4 regions of the Streptomyces sp. NBC_00322 genome follow, and region 3 is predicted to be linked to each of the others. Evidence: riboswitches for the same ligand, from Rfam matches in the RefSeq annotation. Region 3 holds a riboswitch; each other region holds the start of a gene.
What was found. A riboswitch is a leader RNA that binds a small molecule or an ion and turns the genes downstream of it on or off. The one in region 3 is predicted to bind cyclic di-AMP.
Positions count from the first base shown of each region.

Region 1: another riboswitch for cyclic di-AMP. It lies ahead of OG905_RS24245 (transglycosylase family protein); the one in region 3 lies ahead of OG905_RS03640 (transglycosylase SLT domain-containing protein).
Region 2: another riboswitch for cyclic di-AMP. It lies ahead of OG905_RS06555 (M23 family metallopeptidase); the one in region 3 lies ahead of OG905_RS03640 (transglycosylase SLT domain-containing protein).
Region 4: another riboswitch for cyclic di-AMP. It lies ahead of OG905_RS21520 (M23 family metallopeptidase); the one in region 3 lies ahead of OG905_RS03640 (transglycosylase SLT domain-containing protein).

Region 1 is NZ_CP108019.1:5,294,895-5,299,321, forward strand. It holds gene OG905_RS24235 (cytochrome P450 family protein) at 1-679, shown strand, start outside; gene OG905_RS24240 (transglycosylase family protein) at 792-1,658, shown strand; cyclic di-AMP (ydaO/yuaA leader) riboswitch at 1,918-2,093, shown strand; gene OG905_RS24245 (transglycosylase family protein) at 2,097-2,753, shown strand; gene eno (phosphopyruvate hydratase) at 3,040-4,326, shown strand; gene OG905_RS24255 (FtsB family cell division protein) at 4,406-4,427, shown strand, end outside.
Region 2 is NZ_CP108019.1:1,440,377-1,444,803, reverse strand. It holds gene OG905_RS06560 (alpha-galactosidase) at 17-2,122, shown strand; cyclic di-AMP (ydaO/yuaA leader) riboswitch at 2,523-2,680, shown strand; gene OG905_RS06555 (M23 family metallopeptidase) at 2,683-3,612, shown strand; gene OG905_RS06550 (SGNH/GDSL hydrolase family protein) at 3,785-4,427, shown strand, end outside.
Region 3 is NZ_CP108019.1:798,816-803,242, reverse strand. It holds gene OG905_RS03645 (YncE family protein) at 151-1,221, shown strand; cyclic di-AMP (ydaO/yuaA leader) riboswitch at 1,676-1,840, shown strand; gene OG905_RS03640 (transglycosylase SLT domain-containing protein) at 1,843-2,634, shown strand; gene OG905_RS03635 (ABC transporter ATP-binding protein) at 2,715-4,427, opposite strand, start outside.
Region 4 is NZ_CP108019.1:4,726,934-4,731,360, reverse strand. It holds gene OG905_RS21525 (aldo/keto reductase) at 1-910, opposite strand, end outside; gene OG905_RS21520 (M23 family metallopeptidase) at 1,114-2,157, opposite strand; cyclic di-AMP (ydaO/yuaA leader) riboswitch at 2,169-2,325, opposite strand; gene OG905_RS21515 (PP2C family protein-serine/threonine phosphatase) at 2,616-3,779, opposite strand; tRNA gene OG905_RS21510 (tRNA-Met) at 3,949-4,022, opposite strand; gene OG905_RS21505 (hypothetical protein) at 4,072-4,427, opposite strand, start outside.

The sequences.
Region 1 (4,427 bases), 4.5 Mb from region 3:
ACTCATCCATCGCAAAAGGGAAGAACCCGGCGACGACCTGATCTCCGGGCTGATCCGCGCGAGCGACCACGGCGAGCACCTCACCGAGAACGAGGCCGCGGCGATGGCCTTCATCCTTCTCTTCGCGGGCTTCGAGACGACGGTCAATCTCATCGGCAACGGGGTGTACGCGCTGCTGCGCAACCCGGAACAGCGCGAGCGTCTGCAGGACTCCCTGGCCGCGGGGGAGACCCGGGGGGTGACCCCCGGACCCGCAGCGGGAAGCCCCCTTCTGGCGACGGCGGTCGAGGAACTGCTGCGCTACGACGGCCCCGTGGAGCTCGCGACCTGGCGGTTCGCCACCGAGCCGCTGACCATCGGCGGGCAGCGGATCGCGGCGGGCGATCCCGTACTCGTCGTACTCGCGGCAGCCAACCGGGACCCGGAGCGCTTCGACGAGCCGGACACCCTCGATCTCTCCCGGCGTGACAACCAGCATCTCGGGTACGGCCACGGCATCCACTACTGCCTCGGCGCTCCGCTTGCCCGGCTGGAGGGGCAGACCGCGCTCGCGACGCTGCTCAGGAGATTGCCGGACTTGCGGCTTGCGGGCGATCCGGCCGATTTGCGGTGGCGTGGAGGCCTGATTATGCGTGGATTGCGCACTCTGCCCGTTGAGTTCGCGCCTCGACAGATCTGACAGACTGTCAATTCTGTGACTTTCACGTGATCTGCGCTGCATCGACTTGTGATGTGCGCTCGTATGCGACTACTTTCACTGCCGTCTCAGCAGTCACGCGAAAGGCAAACGCATGCTCTCCGGCCATGGTCGCCACCGCCGTCCCCGCCAGGCTCCGGCCATTGTTGTCGCGGCAGGGGTGACGGGATCGGCCATCGCGATCCCCCTTCTCGGAGCCGGTTCGGCCTCCGCCGCCGACGCCTCCATGTGGGACCGCGTCGCCGAGTGCGAGAGCGGTGGCATGTGGAGCGCCGACCTCGGCAACGGGTACTACGGCGGACTCCAGATGTCCCAGGAGACATGGCAGGCCTTCGGCGGCTCGGAGTACGCGCCCACCGCCGACCTCGCCAGCCGCTCGCAGCAGATCGCGGTCGCCGAGAAGGTCCTCGATGCGCAGGGTCCGGCCGCGTGGGCCGGCTGTGCGCCGATCGCCGGGCTGCAGAACGACGGCGCCGCGACCGGCGTCGACCCGGGCACCGCACCCTCGCCCTCGCAGAGCACGGTTCCGGCGCCGGCCGCGCCCACGGAGCCGACCGCCAAGCCCGCCGAGCCGTCCACCACGCCGCCCGCAGACGTGACCGGGTCGGCGACCGAGGCCCCCGATGCGGCGGCGGGCGATGGCAAGCACCGCGGCGAGGCGGCCCCCGAGGAGACCGAGCCGGACAATGCGGACAGTGAGCGCGAAACAGGGCGCCACGCTTCGCGAGGTGACGGTTCGGCACGCACCGAAGCGGACAAGTCGGACAAGGTCGACAGTGCGGACGCCGCGCCGGGCGAGTACACCGTCCTGCCGGGCGACAGCCTCTCCGCGATCGTCGACAAGGAGAAGCTCTCCGGCGGCTGGACCGCGCTCTACGAGAAGAACCGCGAGACCGTCGGCGGCAACCCCGACCTCATCCTTCCTGGCCAGAGCCTTGATCTGGGCCTGAGTCAGGAGTAGTTCGAGGCTGTATGTCCGGTTCTGCGCAAGTGAGACAAGGGTCTCTTTGTCCCAACTGACGCATCTGCCCCGGCGGAATCACCCATTCCGCCCGTCACCTGCGGAAACGTATATGTCCTACTCGGTGAAATGGGCGATTTCTCCCCGATGTTCGTCTTTGAACATCGGGGAGTCGTGTGTCTACGGTCTGAACCGCTCGCCACAGCGGGCACCACTGACCGTCACGCCGAATCCTGCCGTCGGTCGGGGGGAGTAGTCGTCGCGCAGAGCGCCGAAGGCAGGAGCGGGGGACCCAAGGTAAGCGCCGGGCCCGGCCGTTGAGAGATCGACGGCGGAGACCGGCTTGGGGTGAAGTCGCATGCACGAACGTGCGACCGGGCAACTCACTTGGCCCGAACCCGACAGCTCACCTCGTAGGCGTCGGTGAGGAGAAGCTCCATGCTGTTTTCCGGCAAAGCCAAGCACCGTCGCCCGTCCAAGCTCACCCGCATCGCCACGCTCGCCGGTGTCACCGGTGCCGCTGTCGCCGTCCCGCTGATCGGTGCCACCTCGGCCTCCGCCGCGACCGCGTCCGAGTGGGACGCCGTCGCCCAGTGCGAGTCCGGCGGCAACTGGTCCATCAACACGGGCAACGGCTTCTACGGCGGCCTGCAGTTCACCAACTCCACCTGGGCCGCCTACGGTGGCACCGCCTTTGCCTCCCGCGCCGACCTGGCCTCCAAGGACCAGCAGATAGCCGTGGCCGAGAAGGTCCTCGCGGGTCAGGGCAAGGGCGCCTGGCCGAGCTGTGGCGTGAACCTGTCCAGCACGCCGTACACCGGTGGCTCCGCCACCACGCAGCAGGCGAAGCCCGCCGCGAAGCCGGTCGCGAAGCGCGCCGAGGCCCCCACCACCCGCTCCGAGCGCCCCGCCGCCCCGAAGAAGGCAGTGAAGAAGGGCGACGGCGAGTACAAGGTCAAGGCCGGTGACACCCTCGGCAAGATCGCGAAGGCCGAGAAGGTCAAGGGCGGCTGGAAGAAGCTGTTCGAGCTGAACAAGGACATCATCAGCGATGCCGACGTCATCTTCCCGGGCCAGCAGCTCCACCTGAGCTGACCCGAGGAGCCCTGGGACTCCGCTGGACCCGGCGGACCAGCGGACCCTGCGGGCTCTCATCCCCACAGCCACCCCGGCCCCGCGCGCTTTCCCCCGAGCGTGCCGGGCCGGGGTTCTGTCTGTTACCCCCTGGTAGTTCACGCGCTGTTTGTCCCGCGTCGAGTCTCTTCATGCCCTTTTTCGTCCCAGCGGGCGGGCATCTGCCGACCGATGCCCCCGCGCCGGTTAGGCTCTTGCCGCAAGGCCAAAGAGACCCTGCACTTCAAGCGTCACATCCCAGAAGGAGATGCTCGTGCCGTCCATCGACGTCGTCGTAGCCCGGGAAATCCTGGACTCCCGAGGCAATCCCACGGTCGAGGTCGAGGTTGGCCTCGACGACGGCAGCACGGGCCGTGCTGCTGTTCCGTCCGGCGCCTCCACCGGTGCGTTCGAGGCTCTTGAGCTCCGCGACGGTGACCAGAACCGCTACCAGGGCAAGGGCGTCGAGAAGGCCGTCCTCGCCGTCATCGAGCAGATCGGCCCGGAGCTCGTCGGCTACGACGCCACCGAGCAGCGCCTGATCGACCAGGCGATGTTCGACCTGGACGCCACCCCGGACAAGTCCTCGCTCGGCGCCAACGCCATCCTCGGTGTCTCGCTCGCCGTGGCGCACGCCGCCTCCGAGGCCTCCGACCTGCCGCTCTTCCGCTACCTGGGCGGCCCGAACGCGCACCTGCTGCCCGTTCCGATGATGAACATCCTGAACGGCGGCTCGCACGCCGACTCCAATGTGGACATCCAGGAGTTCATGATCGCCCCGATCGGCGCGGAGTCCTTCTCCGAGGCCCTGCGCTGGGGCGCCGAGATCTACCACACGCTGAAGAAGGTCCTGAAGACCAAGGGCCTGTCCACCGGTCTCGGTGACGAGGGCGGCTTCGCGCCGAACCTCGAGTCGAACCGCGCCGCGCTGGACCTGATCCTCGAGGCCATCAAGGAAGCCGGTTACGCCCCCGGCAAGGACATCGCGCTCGCGCTCGACGTCGCCGCGTCCGAGTTCTACAAGGACGGCACGTACGAGTTCGAGGGCAAGTCCCGCTCGGCCGCCGAGATGACCGAGTACTACGAGGAGCTCGTCGCCTCCTACCCGCTGGTCTCCATCGAGGACCCGCTCTTCGAGGACGACTGGGCCGGCTGGAAGGTTCTCACCGACAAGCTGGGCACCAAGGTCCAGATCGTCGGCGACGACCTCTTCGTCACCAACCCGGAGCGCCTGGCCCGCGGCATCGAGGACGGCGCGGCCAACGCCCTGCTCGTCAAGGTCAACCAGATCGGTTCGCTGACCGAGACCCTGGACGCCGTGGAGCTCGCCCAGCGCAGCGGCTTCAAGTGCATGATGTCCCACCGCTCCGGCGAGACCGAGGACGTCACCATCGCCGACCTGGCCGTCGCCACCAACTGCGGCCAGATCAAGACCGGCGCCCCGGCCCGCTCCGAGCGCGTCGCCAAGTACAACCAGCTGCTGCGCATCGAGGAGATCCTCGACGACGCCGCGGTGTACGCGGGCCGCTCGGCGTTCCCGCGCTTCAAGGGCTGACCAGCCCGTCGTCCGTACGTCCCCGGCCGCGGTCCCGTACCGTGTCCGGGGACGTACGTACGTAATGGGGAGGCGGGACATGGCCGGGAAGGACCGCGATC
Region 2 (4,427 bases), 640 kb from region 3:
TATCTGAGGGGTCGGGATGATTGAGAGCGTTGGCAACGGACGTACGTGGGTTCTCTCCGGACCGACGAGCAGTTACGCACTTCACCTCACGGACGACGACGAGCTGCTGCATCTGCACTGGGGGCCACGGATCCCGGGCGCCGACGCCGAGGCGCTCGCGGCACAGGGCCTGCCGCCGTACTGGCCGTTCGAGTCCCAGCTCGACGGGCACGAGGAGTATCCGGTCGAGGGCGGCCCGCGTTTCGTACGCCCGGCGCTGTCCGTCCGCACGGCCGAGGTGCGCGGCACCGAGTGGACCTTCGCCCGGGCCGCGGTGGACGGCGACGAGCTGCGGCTGCGCTTCACGGACGCCGTGCACGGACTCGGTCTCACCCTGCACCACCGGATGCGCGACGACGCCGATGTCATCGAGCGCTGGGTCACCGTCGCCCATGAGGGCGAGGGACCCGATCTGGAGCTGCTGAGGGCCGATGCGGCCGCCTGGACGCTGCCGCAGCGCGACGGCTGGCGGCTCAGTCGGCTGCACGGCCGGTGGGCCGCCGAATCCCTGCTCGTACGGTCGGAACTGACATACGGGGAGAAGGTGATCGGCAGCCGCCGCGGCCACACCGGGCATCAGCATCTGCCCTGGGTGGCGCTGGACGCCGAGGAGGCTACCGAGGAGCACGGCGAGGTGTACGGCGTGGCGCTCGGCTGGTCCGGATCGTGGCGGATCTGCGTACAGCGACTGCCCGACGGCCTGGTGCAGATCACCGGCGGGGCGGGCTACGACGACTCAGGGCTGCTGCGGCTCGCGCCCGGGCAGTCCTACACCTCGCCCGTCTTCGCCGGGCTGTGGAGCGACGGCGGCTTCGGCGGTGCCAGCCGGGCCTGGCACGCCTGGCAGTTGGCGCACGTCATTCCGGACGCCGCGGCCGAACGGCCGGTCCTCTACAACTCCTGGGAGGCCACCGGCTTCGACATCTCCGAGGAGCAGCAGCGGGCGCTCGCGCATCGGGCCGCGGCCATGGGTGTCGAGCTGTTCGTCGTCGACGACGCCTGGTTCGGGCAGCGCACCAGTGACCGCGCCGGCCTTGGCGACTGGACCCCGAGCGCCGAGCGCTTCCCGAAGGGCCTGGGGCCGCTCGCCGGCGAAGTGCACGCGCTGGGCATGCAGTTCGGGATCTGGGTCGAGCCGGAAATGGTCAACGCCGACAGCGATCTCTACCGGGCGCACCCCGACTGGGTGCAGCACCATCCGGGCCGCGCCAGGACCGAATTCCGCAATCAGCTGGTGCTGAATCTCGCCCGCGGGGACGTACAGGACTATCTGTGGGAGCAATTGGACGCCCTGCTGACCAATGCCCCCATCGACTATGTGAAATGGGATTTCAACCGCTGTTTCACGGACGCGGGCTGGCCCGGCGAGGAGTACCCGCAGAAGCTGTGGGTCGAGCATGTCCACGCGCTGTACGCACTGCTGGACCGGCTGCGGGCCGCGCATCCCTCCGTCGCCTTCGAGTCCTGCTCGGGCGGCGGCGGCCGGATCGACCTCGGCATCCTCGCGCGTACCGACCAGGTGTGGACCTCCGACAACACCGACCCGCTGGACCGGCTCGCCATCCAGCAGGGTTTCACCCAGCTGCACCCTGCTCGGGTCATGGCCGCCTGGGTCACCGACAGTCCCAATGTCCAGCTCAACGGCCGCGTCAGTACGCTGCGTTTCCGCTTCGTCAGCGCGATGGCCGGGGTCCTCGGGGTCGGCGGAGACCTCACCGAGTGGACCGACGAGGAGCTCGCCGAGGCGCGCGGCTGGGTGGGGCTCTACAAGAAGATCAGGCCGCTGGTGCAGCACGGCGAGCTGTACCGGCTGCGCGCGCCCGAGGGCGGGCTCAGCGCCGTCCAGTACCTACGCGGCGAGGAGACCGTCGTCCTCGCCTGGCTGCAGGCGCAGCACTACGGCGAACAGCCGCCGCGGCTCCGGCTGCGCGGTCTCGATCCGGCGGCGGTCTACGAGTGCCTGGACACCGGAGCCGTGCACCGTGGGTCGGTACTGCTGCACCACGGTCTGCACACGGGACTCAAGGGTGACCTGGACGCCATGGTGATCAGGCTGCGGCGGCTCGGGCAGTGGCAACCGTGACTGAGAGGTCCGGAGGATACGCCTGAAAAGGGACAATAGTCGTCTCGGAATTTCTCGGAATGGCAGATCTGAGGGAAAAGTGCGCCCGATCGGTCGATAGTCACCAAATGGTGCTTCTGTCCGAATTGGGCGGTTCGGCATAACCTGCCCCGTCTGCAATGGGGATGGGGCATGCCTCGTGAGCAGGATCATATTTGTCACGGTGTGTGGCGGCGTGACGGATACGAAATCCGTTGCCTGGCGGGGCGGGGAAGATCATTGATTGACGGAGCGTAACGGGAATTCTCCGGCGATATCGCGCCAGCTCGTGATCCGTAATTGCGGTGGCTTGTTCCGGTCGGCCCGGCTCGTTTACGTTCACGGCAATCCGGACGGATCGCCAAATCCTGCCGCCGCCCGGAATTCGAACCCACCCACGTGTGGCAGGAGCGGGGGACCCAGGTAGTACGCCGATTCCGCACTTCCGGAACGGCTCGGGGTTAAGCAGCGCAACCGCGCGGCCGGGCATCTCCAGCCCGAACCCGACAGCTCACCTCGCCGGCGCCGGAGAGGAAAGCGCCATGCCCGCAAAGGGTAAGCACCGCCGTCCCAAGACCAGCCCGATCACCCGCGGTTTCGTCGCAGCGGGCACAAGTGGCGCCGCCATCGCGATCCCGCTCATGGGTGCCACCGGGGCGCACGCCGCGGGCAAAACCGCCCCCGTCGCGGCCTCGTCGCACGCGGCAGTGACCGCCGCCGCAGTACCGGCCGCGTACAAGGCCCCGCACAAGCCGGCCGCCGCACCCACGACGTACTCCGTCGTCGTCGGCGACTATCTCTCCAAGATCGCGGACGAGCACAATGTCCGCGGTGGCTGGAAGAAGCTGTACGAGGACAACCGCGAGCGGGTCGGTGACAACCCCTCGCTGATCCACCCGGGCCTCAAGCTCACCCTCGGCGCCGCCTCGAAGGCGAAGGCTCCCGAGAAGTCGCAGCACCGCGAGAAGAGCCAGGACCGGTCCGCCACCAAGACCGCCACCAAGACCGCGGCCAAGGCCTCCACGGACTCCGGCTCGGCGAAGAGCGCCCCGCAGACCGGCAGCTCCGGGTTCACGACCCCCCTCGACGCGGCGACCGTCATCACGCCGTACCACCTCGCCGGCTCGATGTGGGCCAGCGGCTACCACACCGGTGTCGACTTCGCAGCGTCCACCGGCACCACGGTCAAGGCTGTCGGTCCGGGCACCGTCGTCTCCGCCGGGTGGGGCGGCGCGTACGGCAACGAGGTCGTCATCCAGCACAGCGACGGCAGCTACTCGCAGTACGCCCACCTCTCCTCCCTGGCCGTCTCCGCCGGCCAGAGCGTGAGCGGCGGCCAGCAGATCGGCCTCTCCGGCACCACCGGCAACTCCACGGGCCCGCACCTGCACTTCGAGATCCGCACCGGCCCGAGCTACGGTTCGGACATCGACCCGCTGGCGTACCTGCGTCAGCACGGCGTCACCGTCTGACGCCCGTCCGACGCGGTGATCACGCCCTCGTCCCCTCGTGCCGCAGTCCGCGGCGCGGGGGGATCCGGCGTATTCCGCCTTGGACGAATCTTGACCGGTGGCAAAGATCACCCCTCGTCAACCCCTCCTTACGGTCGCGTAGGTCACATCCGTAAGGGGAGGATCAGTTCTTGTGGCAGACGATTCGAGAACAGTGAACAGCGGCGGATTCGGGTCGTACGCGGCGATCGGTGACAGCTTCACCGAAGGCGTCGGCGACCCGGGCCCCGACGGGATGTACGTCGGCTGGGCGGACCGGTTCGCGGTCCTGCTCGACGACCGGATGCCGGAGCACACCTTCAGGTACGCCAACCTCGCCGTGCGTGGGCGCCTCCTCGACCAGATCGTCGAGGAACAGGTGCCAAGGGCCAAGGAACTGGCCCCGGACCTGGTGACGTTCTGCGCCGGCGGCAATGACATCATCCGGCCCGGCACCGACCCGGACGACGTGGCCGAGCGATTCGAGCGCGCGGTCGCCGACCTCACCGGCGCCGTCGGGACGGTCATGGTGACCACCGGCTTCGACACCCGCGACGTCCCGGTGCTGCGCCATCTCCGCGGCAAGATCGCCACGTACACCGCGCATGTACGGGCCATTGCCGACCGTTACGACTGTCCCGTACTCGATCTGTGGTCGCTCAGGTCCGTCCAGGACCGGCGCGCCTGGGACGCCGACCGGCTCCATCTGTCGCCGGAGGGGCACACCCGGGTCGCGCTGCGCGCAGCCCAGGTCCTCGGCATCGAGGTGCCCGCCGACCCCGACCAGCCGTGGCCGC
Region 3 (4,427 bases):
GGCCGGAACGTGTCAGCGATATGTCAGACGAGGGGGAACGACCGACAACTGACAAGCCCTGCTTTCATAGTGAGGCAGGGGCCCAGCAGGGGCGCATATCCACGGTGCCACAAACCGGCATCCACTTCTCATTGTTCTGGAGGAACAAGCATGTCCCGCACCCGAAGCACAATTCGCCGCCGGGTCCTACTCGCCGCCGCCATAACCGCCACCTGCGCGCTCGGCCCGGCCGGCATGGCCATGGCCGCCGCCCCGGCGCAGGTTCACACGCTCCAGGCGTCCTACACGGTCGACTCCGCCCAACTGGGCCAGGGGCTCTACCAGTCCGCCTACTCCGCGCGGAACAACGTCCTGTGGGTCACCAGCTCGGTCGGATACCCCCCGGTCACCAAGACCCAACTGCTCAAGGTGGACCCGTCGACCCTGAAGGTGAAGGCCGCCTACACGCCGCCCCTCAAGGACGAGGCCACCGGGGCGCGGGAGGCCGTCTACGGCGTGGCCGTCGACGACGTGCACAACACCGTGTGGACCACCAACACGCTCGACAACTCCCTTGCCGTCTACAGCCAGCGGACCGGCCAGCACCTGGCCTCGCTGCCCGGCGTGAAGCACGCCCGTGACGTCGTCGTCGACCAGCAGCGCAATCTGGCCTGGACCGCCGGGCTCGAGGACGGCAGCATCGTCGCCTTCGACACCCGTACATACCAGGAGAAGAAGCGCGTCACGGTCACGGGCGCGACACCCGCGGGCGTTGCCGTCGACGAGCGCACCGGCACCGTCTACGCGGCCGATCTGACCAACGGTCAGCTCATCGAGGTCTCTCCGGCATCCGACACGCCCAGGCTGATCCCGGCCGGCAAGGGCACGATCGACGTCGCGCTGTCGGCCGACGGCCGGACCGCCTACGCCGCCAATCAGGCGAGCGGTTCCCTCGCCGTCATCGATCTGCGGGCGGGAGTGGTGCAGAAGGAGATCGCGACGGGAGCGGGCGCCCTCGCGGTCGCGACCGACGCGTGCACGGGCAACGTCTACGTGGCCAACAGGGAATCCGGTACGACCTCGGTGGTCGACCCCCGCAAGGGAATCGTGCTCGCGAACCTTGCGACCGGTGCGAACACGGACCATGTCGTCGTCACGCGCGGCACGGCCTATGTCGTCGACAAGGCGGCGGTCGGCGCGGAGGCGATGGACTCCATCCACCGTATTCGCGCGACCGGCTGACCGGCTGCGGCACCTGAGCGCTCCGGACGGCGGGCTCCGCCGTCCGGAGCGCTCTGTGCTGTCACGGCCGGGTCCCGGATGCGCGCCCCGAAAAGCGCCCTGATGTCCGAAAAGGCCCGCATAGGCGGTTCATCTTTATTGTTATTCGATGCCCGCATAAGAGGAATCCGGGCGAATTCCAATTATCCTGCGCGCAACGCCGCAAACCGGACTCCGTTGCCTTCTCCTCCAGTGAAATGGGTCACGTCCCGAAGTGCCCACGCAGGGCGGCGTGGCGCCCAGTCCCGTTCTGCGACAAGAAAGTTGAGATTCTCGATCATGCCGACCGGCGGGAATTTCTCGCGAATAATCCGCCTCGCGAATTGAAATGTGAATTCGGGACTTGTTTCGCCCGGTCTGCCTCGCTTACGGTCACGACAACCCGGATGGACCGCCGAATCCTGCCGCCGTCCGGAAACCGCACCCACCCACTCACGTACGTACGGCAGGAGCGGGGGACCCAGGTAAGCCGCCGATCCGGAATACGGAACGGCTTGGGGTGAAGTCGCCGTCACATTGCGGCCGGGCATCTCCAGCCCGAACCCGACAGCTCACCTCGCAGGCGACGGAGAGGAATTCGTCATGCCCGCAAAGGGTAAGCATCGCCGTCCCAAGTCCAGTGCACTCAGCCGCGGTCTCGTCGTCGCGGGCACGGGTGGCGCCGCACTCGTCCTGCCGGTCATCGGCACGACCGCCGCCTCCGCGCAGACGGCACCGCAGTCCACTCCCGCCGCCAAGACCTCGGCCACTGTTCCCGTCCTCGCGAAGAAGGCCGGAACCACGACCTACTCCGTCCTCGCGGGCGACTCCCTTGCCAAGATCGCGGACCAGCTCAACGTCAGCGGCGGCTGGAAGAAGCTCTACAAGGACAACCGCAAGGTCGTCGGTGACGACCCGCGGCTGATTCACCCGGGCCTCAAGCTGACGATCGGCAAGAAGGCCAAGGCGGCCCCCGCCTCCGATCGAGCCGACCGGGCCGACCGCTCCAAGCGGACGAAGACGCTGACCCCGGCGAAGAGCGCCCCCGCCGCGAAGCCCAAGAAGAAGACGTACTCCAACGACCTCGACGGCTGGATCAACGAGTCGCTGGACGTCATGGCCAAGCACGGCATCCCCGGCAGCTATGACGGCATCCACCGCAACATCATGCGCGAGTCCTCGGGCAACCCGCTGGCCATCAACAACTGGGACTCCAACGCCCTGGCCGGAACGCCGTCCAAGGGCCTCCTGCAGGTCATCGACCCCACGTTCTTCGCCTACCACGTGCCCGGCACGTCGATGGACAGCTACGACCCGGTCGCCAACATCACCGCCGCATGCAACTACGCCGCCGACAAGTACGGCTCGATCGACAACGTGAACGGCGCCTACTGAGCCTCACAGGTCGCGGCGGTTCACGACGACCAGGGCGAGAACCGCCGCGACGAGCGGCCAGACAGCGCGGGCCCTTTTCCTCACCGGTCCTTCGAGAGCGCAAGCAGCTCGGCGAACAGACCCCCGGCATGGACCAGGTCCTCGTACCGGCCCTGTTCGGTGATCCGTCCCTGCTCCATGACGATGATGCGATCCGCCAGCCGGGTGTTCTCCAGCTGATGCGTCACAACGACCGTGATGCGGTCGGCCGAGATCGCCTTGATCGCCTCGAGGATGCCGTGTTCACCGCGCGCGTCCATCTGCGACGTCGGCTCGTCCAGGATCAGCAAGGATGGCCGCCGGTACAGAGCGCGTGAGCAGACCAGACGCTGCCACTGTCCACCCGACAGCTCGGATCCGCCGTACAGTTCGCGCGCCAGCAGCGTGTCGAGCCCCTTGGGCAGGTCGTCGATCGCCGCGCGCATCCCCACGGCGTCGACTGCGTCCCACACCGGCCCGTCGTCGAAGGTGCGGGGCTGCCCCAGCGTGACGTTCTCCCTTGCGCGCAGGGGCCATTGGGCGAAGATCTGCGGGACCAGCCCGGTCCCCGCCCACACGGAGTCGGGGTCGGCGGCGGCGAGATCGACGTCACCCCAGGTCACTCGGCCCTTGTCGGCCAGGAAGATCCCGGTGATCAGCCGCGTCAGGGTGGACTTGCCCGAACCGTTCTCCCCGACGATCGCGACGATCTCGCCGCGGCGGAGCGTGAGGGAGACATGGTCGACGGCCGGAGCCTCCTTGCCGGGGTACTGGTAGACCACCTCATCGAGCCGGATCTCCTCCACGCTCCCCGGGGCGATCAGCGCACCGCGCTTGGGCGCCAGTTGCTGGGCCAGGTCGAGGAAGGACCGCATGTCGGCGAGGTACAGGCTGGTGTGGAACATCGCCGCTCCGTTGATGACGAGCTGCGAGAGCGCGGCCAGCGTGGTCTGAACGGCGACAACGGCGGTCGCGGCGATGGCGATGCCGACTCGGCCGGTCATCGCGAGCCAGGCCAGGGTGGCCCAGGTGCAGACGAGGAACAGCCCGCCGAGAGCGGAGGTGGCCAGGACGATGCGCAGCATCCGGGGCGCGATCGTGAGGGTGCGCCGGTCGATACGGTCGGACAGCGTGCGGTACCAGAACAGCAGGTAGTCGGTCATGCCGTTCGCACGGACCTCGTCGCCGTACTTGGACGTTGTCGCCCACCAGCGCATCATTCCGCGGACATTGCGGTCGGCGACATTGGCGTAGTGGGTCTCATAGTCCACCTTGGCCGAGAGCACGGCGCCGATACCGGCCGGGAGCACGGCGAGCAACAGCAGCGGCAGCATCAGCGGGTGCATCAGCGTCAGGACACCACCGGCGGCGACCATGCGCACCAGCGCCGCCATGAAGCGCTGCGCGTCCTTCACCATCATCGTCGTGCGGACCACGCCCATCTCCGCGGCTTCCTGCCGGTCGGCGAACCCGTCCGTACTGTAGGCGGACGCCTCGACCCGGCAGACCGCTTCGACGAGTGCGGTGTCGGCCGCCGTGGTCAGCGTGGGCGTGATCCGCCCGTCCGCATAGGAGGCGAAGGCACCGGCGATCCGTCCCGCGGCGGCCGCGGTCCCGACGACCAGCAGCGCGGGGAACGCCGCGTGGAGACGGGCGGAGACTTCGCCGCTGCCGAGGAGGGGATGCATCGCGCGGGCGGTGAAAGCCAGCAGCACGGCAGCCGCGACACCTGTGAGGACCTGGCAGGCCAGCAGGAGAATCACAGCCGCGCGATC
Region 4 (4,427 bases), 3.9 Mb from region 3:
CGGCCGTCAGCTCCAGCTCCGCGACCGCCGTCAGCGCGGGCAGCTGCTCGGCCGTCCGGGCCGAGGCTATCGGCGCGGCAACGGTCGGCTGCGCGGCCAGCCAGGCCAGGGCCACGGTCGCGATCTCGGCGCCGCGTGCCCCCGCGACCTGGTCGAGCGCGGCGAGGACCTTCACACCCCGCTCGGTCTCCAGATGCTTGCCCGCGCCCTGGGCCCGGGCGCTCTCCACCGTCGTACCCGGCCGGTACTTGCCGGTGAGGAAGCCGGACGCGAGCGCATAGTACGGGACGGCCACGAGCCCTCCCCGGGCGGCCGTGTCCTGCGGCTCGCCCTCGTACGTGTCACGGGAGACGAGGTTGTAGTGCGGCTGCAGCGCGACATACCGGGCAAGTCCCTCGCGCTCCGAGAAGTCCAGGGACTCCTGCAGCCGCTCCGCGGTGAGGTTGGAGGCGCCGATGGCGCGGATCTTGCCCTCCTTCACCAGCTGGTCGAGGGCCGTGATGATCTCCTCGACGGGAACGCCGGGGTCGTCGAAGTGTGTGTAGTACAGGTCGATGTAGTCGGTGCCGAGCCGCTTCAGCGACGCCTCGGCCGCGGCCTTGATCGTGGCACCGGAGAGACCCTTGTACTGGGGGTGGGCGCCGACCTTGCTGGCGACCACGACATCGGCACGGTTGCCGCGCTCGGCGATCCACCGGCCTAGGACGGTCTCGGACTCGCCGCCCTCGTTGCCCGGTGCCCAGGCGGAGTAGCTGTCGGCGGTGTCGATGAAGTTCCCGCCGGCGGCGGCGTAGGCGTCGAGCACGGCGAAGGACTGCGCCCGGTCGGCGGTCCAGCCGAAGACATTGCCGCCAAGGGCGAGCGGGAAGACGGCGAGATCGGACGAGCCGAGGGTACGTAGAGAAGTCATGGGTTGATCAACAGCCGCACCGGTACGGCCTATTCCGCCCGCATGCCGTACGGCACCGGGGGCTACAGACCGGCAGCCCTGGCGTCGGGGGGTGAGCGCCAGAACTGCCGGCGTTCATGGGAGTGCGGTGCACCGCGCACATGGGGGCATCCGCAGGACGCCCCCTCGCGCCGAGCGGCGGTGCGAGGGGGCGCAGGGAGAAATCAGACGGTCAGGCCCTTGTCCCGCAGCCAGGCCATCGGGTCGATCCCGGTCCCGCTCGCCGTGTGGACCTCGAGGTGCAGATGCGGGCCGGTCACATTGCCCGTCGCGCCGACGCGGCCGATCGTCTCGCCCGTCGACACCTTCTGGCCGACGCTGACCGACATCGAGGACTGGTGGCAGTACCAGAGCTCCGTACCGTCTTCGAGCTCCAGCACTGTGCGGTAGCCGTAAGACCCGGACCAGCCCGCCGACTTGACGGTGCCGCTGTGCACGGCCTTGAGGGGCGTGCCCGTCGGGGCCGCGAAGTCCAGGCCGGTGTGGTAGCCCGAGGACCACATCGATCCGGCCTCGCCGAAGGTGGAGGTGATCGTGTACGAGGAGGTCGGCAGCGCGTAGCTCGCGGCGAGCTTGGCGAGGCGCTCGGCCTCCGCCTTCTCCGCCGCGGCCTTCTCTGCGGCGAGCTTCTCCGCCTCGGCCTTCGCCTCCGCCGCGGTCTGCTGCGCCTTCGCCTCCGCCGCGGCCTTCTCGGCCGCGAGCTTCTCCGCGTCCGCCTTGGCCTCGGCGTCCGCCTCGGCCCGCTGCTGATCGGCCTGCTGGAGGATTCGGGCGCGCAGCGCCTCACCGGCGGAGCCCTGCGCCTCGGCCTTGGAGCCGGTGTCAGCGGCGAGCGTCGCCGAGGTGAGCGGTGCGGTGTTCCCGGCGTCGGCGTCCGAGGAGTCGTCGGACATGAACGAGCTGACGCCCGGAAGGGACTTGGCGTCGGGCAGGTTGTCCGCGATCGAGTCGGGGAGCGAAATGGAGACCGGCGGCTTGCTCTGCGCGGTGGCCATGCCGCCCGCGCCGACCGCGGCGATCACACCGACCCCGAGCACCGTGGAGCTGCGGGCGAGTCCGCCGCGCTGCTTCATGACACGGTGCCGGCCGCGCACCGGACGGACGGAGTCCTCGGTGGGGTTCCATTCCTCCCATGCCCGCTCTGCCACCTCGTCGCCGAAGAAGTCAGTTTCGAAGGGTGCTGTCGGGGCAGGTTTGTTGGACGCCACTGAGGCGTGCTCCTTTCCTTCCTTCTCGCCTACCGGGTTAGCTGACGGGTTCGGAGCAGGAAGGTCTCCTACGGGCGCTTCCGCCGCGGACATGAGCGGCAAAAGGTGCCCGATTCACCCCAATTGGTGGTTCCCCGGTTCCCTTGCGGGATTCGGCGCGTGCGCACGGTGCCGCCTCTTGCGACGACTGGGACGACCGCGCTGCGTTATCGAACGTTAATAGACACCAGGGCCCGATTCCAAGCTGTTCCCACTGATCATTAACAACGTCCGCCGGGACTTACCCGGACACAAGCGCCCGGACTCGGGCGAGTTGATCGCCCCCGATGCACCATCCGCCATCCCCCATCACCTGACGGTGCATCAAATGTTATGCGGAGGGGTGCTTCTCGATTACGTACCGTACCCATCCGGCGTCCGGCTTCACGGCGCCGCAGGGCGCCGTACCGCCAGAGCCTTCACTTGCTGCCGTGATCCCCGCCGCCCCGCCCGCCCCCGCCGATCACGGGCACGATCCTGCGGCGCTCCTGCTGCCCCTCCGCGGGGCGGCTGACCGCGAGCAGCGCCATGTCGTCCGTCGTGCCGCCACCCGTATGGCGTCGTACGTCGTCCACCAAGGCATCCAGCAGCTCCTCGGGCCCGGGGAACAGCCGCCCCGCCAGCCGCCGGCCGGGGTCGTAGAAAACGCCGCTCGCGTCGCGCGCCTCGGACAGCCCGTCCGTATAGAGAAGCAGCGTGGCCCCGGGGGGCAGCCGGTGCGCGTCCGAGCGGTCCGGCCAGATCCCGAGGCCCATCCCGAGCGGCAGCGCGGCCTCGGTCGGCTCCAGGATGTTCACGTTCCCGTCCGCGTACAGCAGGAGCGGCTCCGGATGGCCGCGGTTCACGATCCGTACGACGCGATCACCGCGCGGGATCTCGGCCAGTACGGCGGTGGTGAACCCCTCGACCGCGTCCAGGTTGTGCCGCGCGCCCTCGCGCACCAGCGCCCGCTCCAGCCGCGCGGCGACCCCTTCCAGCGAGCTCTCCTGCTCGGCGGCCTCCCGGAACGCCCCGATGACCACGGCCACCGCCTCGACCGCCTGCATCCCCTTGCCCCGTACGTCCCCGACGACCAGCCGCACCCCGAAGGGCGTGTCCTGTACGGCGAAGAGGTCACCGCCGATGAAAGCGTCCGCCTGTGCCGCCTCGTACCGCGCGGCGACGTGCAGCCCCCCGATCCGCTCCGGGGGAGTCGGCAGCACGGCGCGCTGCGCGGTCTCGGCGATCACCCGGGCCGACGCGAGGCGCTGACTGCCGAGCCGTACGACCCGGTTGATCAGCAGCGCAAGGCCCGAGACGGTGATCACAGTGGTCAGCTCGGTGAATGCCGTGATCTGCGAGATGGTGTTGTTGTAGAAGTGCAGCCCGGTCACGCCGAGGATCGCCGCGATACCTGCCAGCAGGGTGCCGACCCAGGTGAAGATGGGGGCCGCGATCAGCGGCGCGGCCGCGAAGAGCGGGACCGCGGTGAACCGCGGCGGCGTCGCGAGGTCGAAGATCCAGCCGCCGGCGATCATCAGCGCGGGCAGCAGGCGGGCGAATCCGCGAGAGATGTCCGCTCCGCCCTGCTCTCGCTCGGCCACGGGTGCTCTCCTGCCCGGTCCCCACACGGCTGCGGACGGTACCGCGCCCTTCCCAGGCTGGCCGTAGCCGCGCCGGGCGGCGAATCGCCGTCGGCCAACCGGGCGACGCGCGGAGCGCGCACACGACAGTGGCCCGGCACTCCGTCGAGTGCCGGGCCACTGTTGTCAGTAGCGGGGACAGGATTTGAACCTGCGACCTCTGGGTTATGAGCCCAGCGAGCTACCGAGCTGCTCCACCCCGCGTCGGTGAACACCACCTTACGCCATCCGGAGCATGATCAAATCCATTTGTTCAGCGGCGGCGCAGACGCAGTGCGGTGAGGGCTCCGCCGGCCGCGATCAGGGCGGCAGCGGCGATGGCCGCGTACCGGGTGGCGTCGGAAGATCCGGTGCTGGCGAGGGCGCCGGTGGTGGTGACGGGGGTGTTATCGCCGGCCGCGGCCGTGGCCGAGGAGGACGGGGTCACGGAGGGGGTGGCGGAAGCGGTCGCGGAGGGCGTCGCGGACGGCGTCGTGGAGGGCGTCGCGCTCGGCTGGGTGGTGCCGCGCTCGGGTGCGACCGTGATCCTGCCCTGGGCCCCCAGGAACGGATGGGTGTTGCCCTCGGTCAGCCCGGTCGTCGCGTGCAGCGTGATCTTGACCGACTTCT